One region of the Peribacillus sp. Hz7 genome, then DNA from elsewhere that is predicted to be linked to it. Evidence: riboswitches for the same ligand, from Rfam matches in the RefSeq annotation. Region 1 holds a riboswitch; each other region holds the start of a gene.

Region 1 (3,288 bases):
AATATTGATTTGCTGCTCACCATCATATAACTTAATCCCATCATACCCTGATAATCGCATTGGAGAATCTGATAAATTTTTGACTTTTAAATTAATAGCCATCATAGCTAAGTTCTCATTTTCAGAAACCCCATCATCACTCTCTGAAACAATATAACTAGCGCTTTCAATAGAAGCCTCCAACCCTTTACTCTTTTCAGTTGAAGCCTTTTCACCCGAATCTGAACATGCAGATAAAAGGAAAATAAATACTGATACAACGGAGAATAATACCCATTTTTTCAAAAAAAGAACCCCTTCCTAAACTAGACTATAATATGTACCATTTCTTCTCACATATTAAATCTACCTAAATCCCCCCTTCCAAAACAGGATATTTATCCCTAATAAAAAGGAAAAATAAACCTATTGGACTAGGCTTAATGATTCAAAGCCTTGATATACAGGGAATAGATAGCAAATATTTTTTTGGTTTATTATATAAATAAAGGAAAATAATTCATTTTTACTAGTTTTTGAATATACTTACATAAGCGCTATAACATACCATTTTCTTATTTTTATTAATTATTATACAAATAATAGAACTTTTGATTTAGCTCACCCTATATCTTCCATACACTGATTTCCATCTATTAATCTTCCGAATATTACTATACAAATAGAAACAAGCAGCGAAAACATTCACTGCTTGTTTCTATTTGTATATTTTTCATACGGTCCATATATCTTCACTAGGATATTGGATACTCACTTTTTTGTTGTTATCAGCAAATAGACGAGGGTAAGCGGACCTACTTTACCAAATTCCCTGACTCCTACAATGATTCATTTTTCGACAATAAAGAAGTCAGCGATTATTCCCCTATAGACAGATTTACTATGCCAAAAGCTGAGACAACTGTTCAGCCCCGACAAGCATAAGATGAGAGGCAGCATGACGCAGTTTGCCACAGAGCATAACCGCTTATGACCTCGAGGAGCTAGGAGCCGCAGCTATAATGAGGGAATTCCCTCATCTCCCTTTTTTCTTCTCACAAGCTTGAGGTGGGGAGCTTACTTCCATTAGGTGTGGGATAAAACGGTTTAATACAAGCGTTTCAGTAAGCATTCATTTCAAATGTATATTGCTTGTTACACGCCTTGGGCCTCTAATTTTGCAATATCTTTATTATGTCCAATCACAATTAATGTATCTCCTTGCCGAATTTGTTCTTCAGCAAGCGGAGCCACATTAATATCTTTTCCACGTTGAATACCAATAATATTGCAATGGTATTTTGCACGAATATCCAAATCCATTAATGATTTTTTATCAATTTTATGTGACGCCACAATTTCCACGATGCTATACTCCTCAGATAATTGAATATAATCAATAATTTTTTCGGAAGCGATATGATGAGCAATTCGCTGCGCCATATCTCTTTCTGGATGGATAACTCGATCCACTCCGACCTTTTCTAGAACTTTATGATGATACATATTTTGAGCTTTTGCCCAAACTTGAGGAATGCCCATTTCCTTTAGAAGTAAACATGTTAAAATACTTGCTTCAATATCATCACCTAAAGAGACGAAAGCGACATCAAAGTTTCTTACACCTAAGGACTTTAAACTCATCTCATCCAACCCATTAGCTACGACGGCATGGGTAGCAAAGGCTGCATATTCATCTATTTTACTTTCATCTTTATCGATAGCCATGACTTCCACTCCAATCGAATGGAATTCCTTGACTAAGCTCCCTCCAAATCTTCCTAAACCAAATACAACAAACTGTTTTTTCATCTCGTTCTTCCCCTTTTATTACAATCTCTTTATATAGAAAGCACAAAAAAGACCACAGAGGATTCCCCCGTGGTCGAATGCATTTTTTCGATCACCAGTATCACTTCCTCTCTCTTCACGCTTCCGGAGTTAGCTGTCGGATTCGGACCATGAGAGTAGCCCTACCTTCTTCATAAAGGATTCACCCCAAGCGACGAAAACACCGCCACAAAATTGGTTCCCCCGTTCCATAAAGGATTCAGCGAATAAAGAAATATGGTTTTACATGAAAGTAATATTACTCCTTCAAAATTAAGTTGTAAAGAACATTTGAGAGCATTCACCTTATAGAACGACAAAATATAGATTTTTCACTTTTTGAAAGCCCAAAAATCCAAAATGTAAGATTTTATAACATATAATTAGTGATAGTAACTAAAATATCCACTTCGATTTGTTCGTTTTTGCTAATGACAAATGAACTACAACACAATAAAATAAGTATTATATCACATATTATGTAATATAATATAACATTTATAAACATAAACAAATAATGTGATTTTTCAGGAGGGGAAAATATTGAGCACAAATCCAAACGAAGTCGTTTCATTCAAAGGTGTTAGTAAAGTGTACAATACGGGCATCATTGCATTAAGTCAATTTGACTTAATGATTACAGAAGGCGAGTTTATTAGTTTTTTAGGTCCATCGGGTTGCGGCAAGTCCACTGCGCTAAGGATGGTAGCTGGGTTGAGTGAAGCCACTAGCGGCCATGTCCAAGTTTTCGGTAAAACACCTAAGGAGATTATTCAAGGAACAAACGATATCGCCTTCGTTTTTCAAGATGCAAATTTACTTCCTTGGCGAACTGTGCTTGATAATGTATTATTGCCGCTTGAATTAAGAGGATCTACTAAGAAAAGCCATAAGGAGTACGCAATAGAGGTATTAGAGATGGTCGGTTTAAAAGATTACTTAGATGCCTATCCTAGAGAACTATCAGGCGGGATGAAAATGAGAGTTTCAATCGCCCGTGCTTTAGCGGCAAAACCAAAAATGTTATTAATGGATGAACCCTTTGCCGCTCTCGATGAAATCACACGCCAAACATTGCAGATTGACCTCCTTAATATATGGCAAAAAGAAAAAACTACTATTCTATTTGTTACCCACAACGTATATGAAGCTGTATTTTTATCCTCACGAATCGCAGTCATGTCTTCTCGTCCCGGGAAATTATCATCCATTATTAACGTCAATCTCCCCTTTCCAAGAACACTCCAAGTAAGAACAGACAAAACATTTACAGACTATGTAGATATAGCTGCCCACAGTCTCGAAAATAGCTCAATAAGAAGGGAGTTAGGATAAGATGTCCACACAATCAGTAGCAACGAAAAAAACAAAAATGGTTTCGCATTTCCCTCAAAGTAATACAGGGAAAATTTGGACTAAATTTAAAGGTGTTTATCTCGGTCCAATCATTGCTTTAATTGCCTTCCTCTCTCTATGGCA
Region 2 (3,288 bases), on a different contig from region 1:
TGTTTTTGCCGCACTTATACTTCTCATTCCACTATGACAAATGATAACTACCGGCTTCTTTTTATCCAACTCATTCACTCTTTGCTTTAATAAGTGAAGGGGGATGTTATTAAATTGCGGTATATGACGATCGTCATATTCAATTTCAGAACGAACGTCAATATACTGTTTTTTTACCTTTAACGATAAATTATTCGCTAAATCTTCTGTTGTAATACTCTTAACCCCTTTTGCTGGTAAAACCTTAGACAAAGCAAACACGGCTATTGTTAAAAACATGAGCAACGTGACCCAAGACATCTATTCTCCCCCGTTATATACCGACTTATGTATTTATATTTTTATCTTAGTAACCTTCCTTCTTTTTTGTCAAACAAGTCTTCTCTGTAAAGATATAGCTATAAAAAAATCCAGAGCAGCTTCACCGCTCTGGATTTTATATCATTATGACGCTTGCTTCACTTGTTCATCTGCTGCTGAAGGGTTAAATTGCCCTTCCCATTTAGAAATAACAATTGCTGCTAACGAATTTCCGATTACGTTTACAACTGTACGTCCCATATCTAGAATACGGTCAATACCCGCAATAAACGCTAAACCTTCAACTGGGATTCCAACAGTTCCAAGTGTTGCTAATAATACAACAAATGATACGCCTGGAACTCCAGCAATTCCTTTCGATGTAACCATTAACACAAGCATTAACGTAAATTGATCCACAATACTCATATCAATACCATACATTTGCGCAATAAACATAGCTGCTAATGCTTGATATAATGTTGACCCATCGAGGTTAAATGAGTAACCTGTTGGAATAACGAAAGAAGCAATATGCTTCGGACATCCCGTTTTCTCCATTTTTTCCATTATCTTAGGAAGAACGGCTTCAGAGCTTGCTGTTGAGAACGCTAAGATTAATTCTTCTTTTAAGATTTTAATCAGTTTAAAAATACTAAAGCCAGCTAATTTTGCGATAAGCCCTAATACAACTAGAACAAAGAAAATCATCGTTCCATATACAGAAAGAGCTAACTTCCCTAAAGGAATCAGGGAGGCCAAACCAAACTTAGACACTGTTACCCCAATTAATGCAAATACACCGAATGGAGCAAATTTCATAATCATATTCGTAACATAGAACATCGCCTCTGCTACTCCGTTGAAGAATTGCAGAACCGGCTTTCCTTTATCTCCAATAGCTGCAATTCCAAGCCCTAGCATAAGCGAGAAGAAAATAATCGCAAGCATGTCGCCCTCAACGATTGCTTTAATTGGATTAGTCGGGACAATATTGACGATCGTCTCAATAAAACCCGTTTCTTCCTTATGCTCTGCTGTATCGACATAACTCGAAATGTCAGTTTGTTCTAATTTATCCATATTAACACCAGCACCAGGCTGAAGAACATTCGCTGCTATAATTCCAACGATAATCGCAATCGTGGTAACGATTTCAAAGTAAAGAATCGCTTTACCACCAATTTTACCTACAGATTTCAAATCACCGACACCTGCAACAGCAACAACAATACTTGCCACAACAATCGGTATAACAATCATTTTAATCAGACGTAGAAAGATATCTCCAATTGGCTGCAAATATTCTTGAGCAGTTGTATTACCATAAAAAATAGCCCCTACAACCACACCAATCAGTAAACCAATGAAAATCTGACTAGCTAAACTTAATTTGAATTTTTTCATACATCCCTCACCTTTCGTAATAGTTTTTACAAAAAAACAGTTGTTTCGGTAAAGGAAACAAAATTGTTGATAAAAAGAAAACGCTTTCTGCAGCTGGAAACAGTTTTCCTTTTACCAAAAAAAGACACAAGCGGTGTCTTTATCATATAGATTCACATATTGTTTCCTTTAAGTCGCTTACGAGGTTAGCTGTCGGGTTAGGATTTGGAAACAAATTGCCCTTTCATTTCTGAATTCACCCCTAGCAGAAAGTTCTGCAAATTTGGGTCCCCCGCTCTAAAAAGATTAAGCGAAATAACTTCCCCACTTGAAATATTATATTAAAATTGATAATCTGTAAATATTTTTTATAGCCATATATTTATTTTTTCTGGATGAAGGCCATTTTATTCTGGATTTAACCGCTTTCTATCTATGTTATTTATTTTTAAATTATTCCCCAAATACTATCTTTAAATTATCTGAAAATAATAACTTTTCTAAATTATCCCTATTTTAGAAAATAAAAAAGATCTTCATATTTGAAGACCTTTTAATAAATAAAGACTATTTCTCCAACAACCCGACCAAGAAATAACGCCACTTCTCACGAGTTGAAAACGTGTTATACGCATCTAAGTTTACCTTTTCTGCTTGAATAGGAGTAATAAACGTTGAGTGATTTTTCGGAATTTCCCTTGGTGTAATAAGCACCGTCTCTCCCTCTGCTGGACCAGAAGCAATCTCAAGCTTTTGATTCGCTCTTAATCCCGCTGTAACATATTGTTTATTCACATATCCATTGTTTGTTAACTTAAATACAAAGAGGTTGTCCTTTCCATACACCGTTTTCTCCGGAATCGTCGGAACATCTACCGCTTCATTTGTAACGACCGTCATATCTACCTTTGAACCGAGGGCTAGCGACGATATTCCTTCTTCATCTGCTTCCATTACGACTTGAAACGGAAACATCGATTTTTGATTAAGAGAAGGTTCTGACGCTGGATAGTTTTCCACACGTCCAACTGTACCATTAATCCCTTTCTCTAAACGCGGAGATGTAATTTTAACTGGCATCCCAACTGCTGTTTTGTGTAACTGCGACTCCGAAAGAACACCTTTTACAGCTTGTTGAGTAGAGGCAATAGTCACCACTGGATTGTTAAGTGATTGATTAATCTGTTTCACAACCCCATCCACTTCTGCATCAATCGTAAGCGGCCCGCTGAGTTCATTCATCGCTGTTAATTGTGAATCCAGCCTTGTCTTTCTCTCTTCTAATTTACTTTTTTCTAATTCTTGTTTATAAATTTCTTGTTCAAGTGTGCTAATAATTAAATCAGAAGAAGCATTGCGATCCAAGCTTACACCATCTTGCACAATTTCCGAAACCGTTGAAGCAGTAGGAACTTGCGTTTTGTAATCCGTTAACTTCTTAATATATGCCTCTATTTCCGTTATCGCACCAGTTATCTCGGTAATTTCCCGCTCAACTTCCCCTTTATTTTTCTCTAAATCCTTTACTTCATACTCGAATAAAGGTGTACCCGCCGTTACCTCTTCCCCCTCTTTTACAAGAAATCGTTGAAACTCTTTACC
Region 3 (3,288 bases), on a different contig from region 1:
TAACTCACCCCAATGTTCTGGTCCTGTTTCCCCTTTGTAAGACCAATCCGTTTCAGGGTGTATAGTCGTTGACGTTTCTGCGGATTCTTCTCTTCGAAGCTTCTCTTCCTTAGTTGCTTCGGTTACTCCTGAAGAACAACCAGCTAATGATAGATAAATAAAAGTTGTTAACAGGGTGAAGTTTAATTTACGATCTTTCATTTTGAACCTCCTTATTCTATTTTTATGTAATAATTTATAACACTAGTCACTAAATTAATATAATTTATACATATTTTCAACTAATATTTTGAAAAATAGGGATTCTTGACTAGTAGTTTTTTTGAAAGGCTGTGTTAAATAATATTGTTGATCAAACGAGTAGGAGCCAAAAATGAACAGTATCCTATAACAAACTCTTTTTAAAAAGTAACTATACTAATAAAAATCATGATAAAATAAGTACACATCATAGTTGAGGTGGTAGTATGTTAGGAAATGAAAACGAACAGCGTCCAACTTTTCTACTTGTAGACGGGATGGCGCTTTTATTTAGAGCTTTTTATGGAACGGCAGTTACGGGACAGTTTATGATTAATTCAAAAGGTGTACCGACGAATGCAGTGCAAGGATTTTTAAAGCATATGCTAACGGCAACTAATCATTTTAAGCCAAGCCATGTGGCGGTTTGTTGGGATATGGGCAGTCATACGTTTCGAAATGAACTGTTTGATGGGTATAAGGCAAATCGTTCGGATGCACCAGTGGAGATGATTCCACAGTTTGATTTAGCGAAGGAAGCAGTTCAAGCTTTTGATATTCCGAATATTGGACTAGCTGGTTTTGAAGCGGATGATTGTATTGGAACGATTGCGAAAGCGTCAGCGAAGGATAGTCGTGTAGGTATTTTAACGGGAGATCAAGATATGTTGCAATTGTTAGATGAGCATATTTCTGTTGTGTTATTGAAAAAAGGCTTTGGTAATTATGATGTGCATAATCCTCATAGTTTTTATGAATGGAAAGGGATTAAGCCGAGGCAAATGATTGATTTAAAAGCGTTAATGGGCGATACAGCAGATAACTATCCAGGTGTAAAAGGAATTGGGGAAAAAACAGCGTTAAAATTATTAACGGAGTATGAAAGTATCGAAGGCATTTTAGAAAATTTATCTTCATTAACGAAGGGGCAGCGGACGAAAATTGAAGCAGAGCTTGAGATGCTTCATTTATCCCGAAAGCTTGCTGAAATTAAATGTGATGTACCAATTTCTTGCTCGCTTGATGAGGCGTATTTTCAATATGATGACGAAAAGGTACGGTATATGCTAGAGACGCATGAATTTCGATCGGTTTTACGTATGTTATAAGAGGGCAGGAGCTTCGGAACAGAAGCTCCTATTTTTTGTATTATTGATCATATATGTAAAATGATGTAGTAAGAGAAGAATATTATATATTGTTTATCATTAAACATTTAGGAGGGAAGACAATAGTATTATAGAAATATAGGAAGTATAGGTCATAATAAAATTTTTATTTACTTTTCGAATTCACAGCAGTATGCTAATCACAGTTTCATATTTCTAAATCGCTGAAACCGTTTGGTGCGGGGGAACCATTATTAGAATTGTTTAACAATTCAAGGGGTGAATCCTTTCAAGGTAGGGCTACTCAAAGGTCCGAATCCGACAGCTAACCTCGTAAGCGTTATATGAGAAGGAAGGTGGAGCTTGTGAGACAAAAAAATTGATGTCTACAGGTCTATTTAACTTTGACTTGTAGGCATTTTTGCGTTTTTTTCAAGATTTTTTATTTAACGGGGTAATATACAATTACTATTTATGTTTGGTGGTGATTCTTAGTGATGGCTTCTATAAAAAGATTTTTAATTGGTCGGCCTTTAAAATCAACGGCAGCCGGGGAACAAAAGCTTAACAAAACAAAAGCTTTGGCTATATTATCTTCTGATGCTTTGTCTTCTGTTGCATATGGTCCCGAACAAATATTGCTTGTGCTAATTACAGTGGGTGTCACTGCATTTTGGTATTCAATTCCTATCGCTGTAGGAGTATTGCTTCTGTTAACGGCTTTAATTTTGTCTTATCGACAAATTATCTTTGCGTATCCTCATGGAGGGGGAGCGTATGTTGTTTCAAAGAATAATTTAGGTGTGAATGCAGGATTGATAGCTGGAGGTTCCTTATTAGTTGATTATATTTTAACTGTGGCTGTAAGTGTGTCTGCGGGGACGGATGCTATTACATCTGCTTTTCCTAGTTTGCATACACATAATGTAATGATAGCCATCCTTTTTGTAATATTTCTTACTATCCTGAACTTAAGAGGAGTAACAGAGTCGGCTTCCATATTAGCCTATCCGGTGTATTTATTCGTTTTAGCGTTATTCATTCTGATTGGTGTAGGCATATACAAAATCTTGATGGGAGAAGTTTCTTCTGACTTACGTACTTCAATTGGCACACCGGTAGCAGGAATCAGTTTATTTATCCTTCTAAGAGCATTTGCATCAGGTAGTTCTGCGTTGACAGGAGTTGAAGCAATTTCTAATGCGATTCCAAACTTTAAAGATCCAGCTCCTAATAACGCTGCCAAAACGTTAATTTTAATGGGCTCCTTACTTGCTGTGTTATTTACAGGCATTGTATTTTTAGCCTATTATTTAAGCATTGTTCCGAGTGTAGAGGTAACAGTTGTCTCGCAAATTGCTGAAGAGATATTTGGACGAAATTTCATGTATTTCTTTATTCAAGGAACAACAGCCTTAATATTAATCCTTGCTGCCAATACAGGCTATTCTGCTTTTCCTTTGCTGGCTGTCAATCTCGCAAAGGATAAGTTTATACCAAGGATGTTTACAATTAGAGGCGATCGATTAGGATATTCGAATGGAATTATCATATTAGGACTTGCTTCCATCGTCTTAATAATCGCTTTTGAAGGACATACAGAAAACCTTATCCCACTTTATGCAGTAGGAGTATTTATTCCATTTACGTTGTCTCAGACTGGAATGATGGTTAAATGGATTCGTGAAAAGCCAAAAGGATGGGTTTTTAAGTTAATCATTAACTCCATTGGTGCTGTTATTAGTTTGATTGTTACCATCATATTCTTTTTAACTAAATTTACTCAGGTTTGGCCGGTTTTAGTTTTTTTACCTATCATCATTTTCGTTTTTCATCGAATAAGAAAGCATTATGATGCAGTAGGTGAGCAGCTAAAGGTTACGTCTTGTGAACCTGCTGTACCAATCGAAGGGAATGTAATCATTGTACCTGTCGCTGG

The links. Region 1 has a riboswitch for cyclic di-AMP ahead of ACE199_RS02915 (potassium channel family protein). Riboswitches for the same ligand answer to the same signal wherever they lie in the genome.
Region 2: linked by a shared signal. The riboswitch ahead of ACE199_RS21150 (cation:dicarboxylate symporter family transporter) and the one ahead of ACE199_RS02915 (potassium channel family protein) in region 1 are both predicted to bind cyclic di-AMP.
Region 3: linked by a shared signal. The riboswitch ahead of ACE199_RS04500 (APC family permease) and the one ahead of ACE199_RS02915 (potassium channel family protein) in region 1 are both predicted to bind cyclic di-AMP.

What each region holds. Positions count from the first base shown of each region.
Region 1 covers NZ_JBHHJV010000001.1:615,424-618,711, reverse strand. Annotated here, with positions in the region: gene ACE199_RS02920 (DUF5105 domain-containing protein) at 1-285, opposite strand, end outside; gene ACE199_RS02915 (potassium channel family protein) at 1,135-1,791, opposite strand; cyclic di-AMP (ydaO/yuaA leader) riboswitch at 1,894-2,045, opposite strand; gene ACE199_RS02910 (ABC transporter ATP-binding protein) at 2,353-3,144, shown strand; gene ACE199_RS02905 (ABC transporter permease) at 3,146-3,288, shown strand, end outside.
Region 2 covers NZ_JBHHJV010000028.1:13,389-16,676, reverse strand. Annotated here, with positions in the region: gene ACE199_RS21155 (rhodanese-like domain-containing protein) at 1-300, opposite strand, end outside; gene ACE199_RS21150 (cation:dicarboxylate symporter family transporter) at 445-1,707, opposite strand; cyclic di-AMP (ydaO/yuaA leader) riboswitch at 1,867-2,009, opposite strand; gene ACE199_RS21145 (efflux RND transporter periplasmic adaptor subunit) at 2,254-3,288, opposite strand, start outside.
Region 3 covers NZ_JBHHJV010000002.1:192,542-195,829, reverse strand. Annotated here, with positions in the region: gene ACE199_RS04510 (carbonic anhydrase) at 1-201, opposite strand, end outside; gene ACE199_RS04505 (5'-3' exonuclease) at 468-1,349, shown strand; cyclic di-AMP (ydaO/yuaA leader) riboswitch at 1,562-1,705, shown strand; gene ACE199_RS04500 (APC family permease) at 1,844-3,288, shown strand, end outside.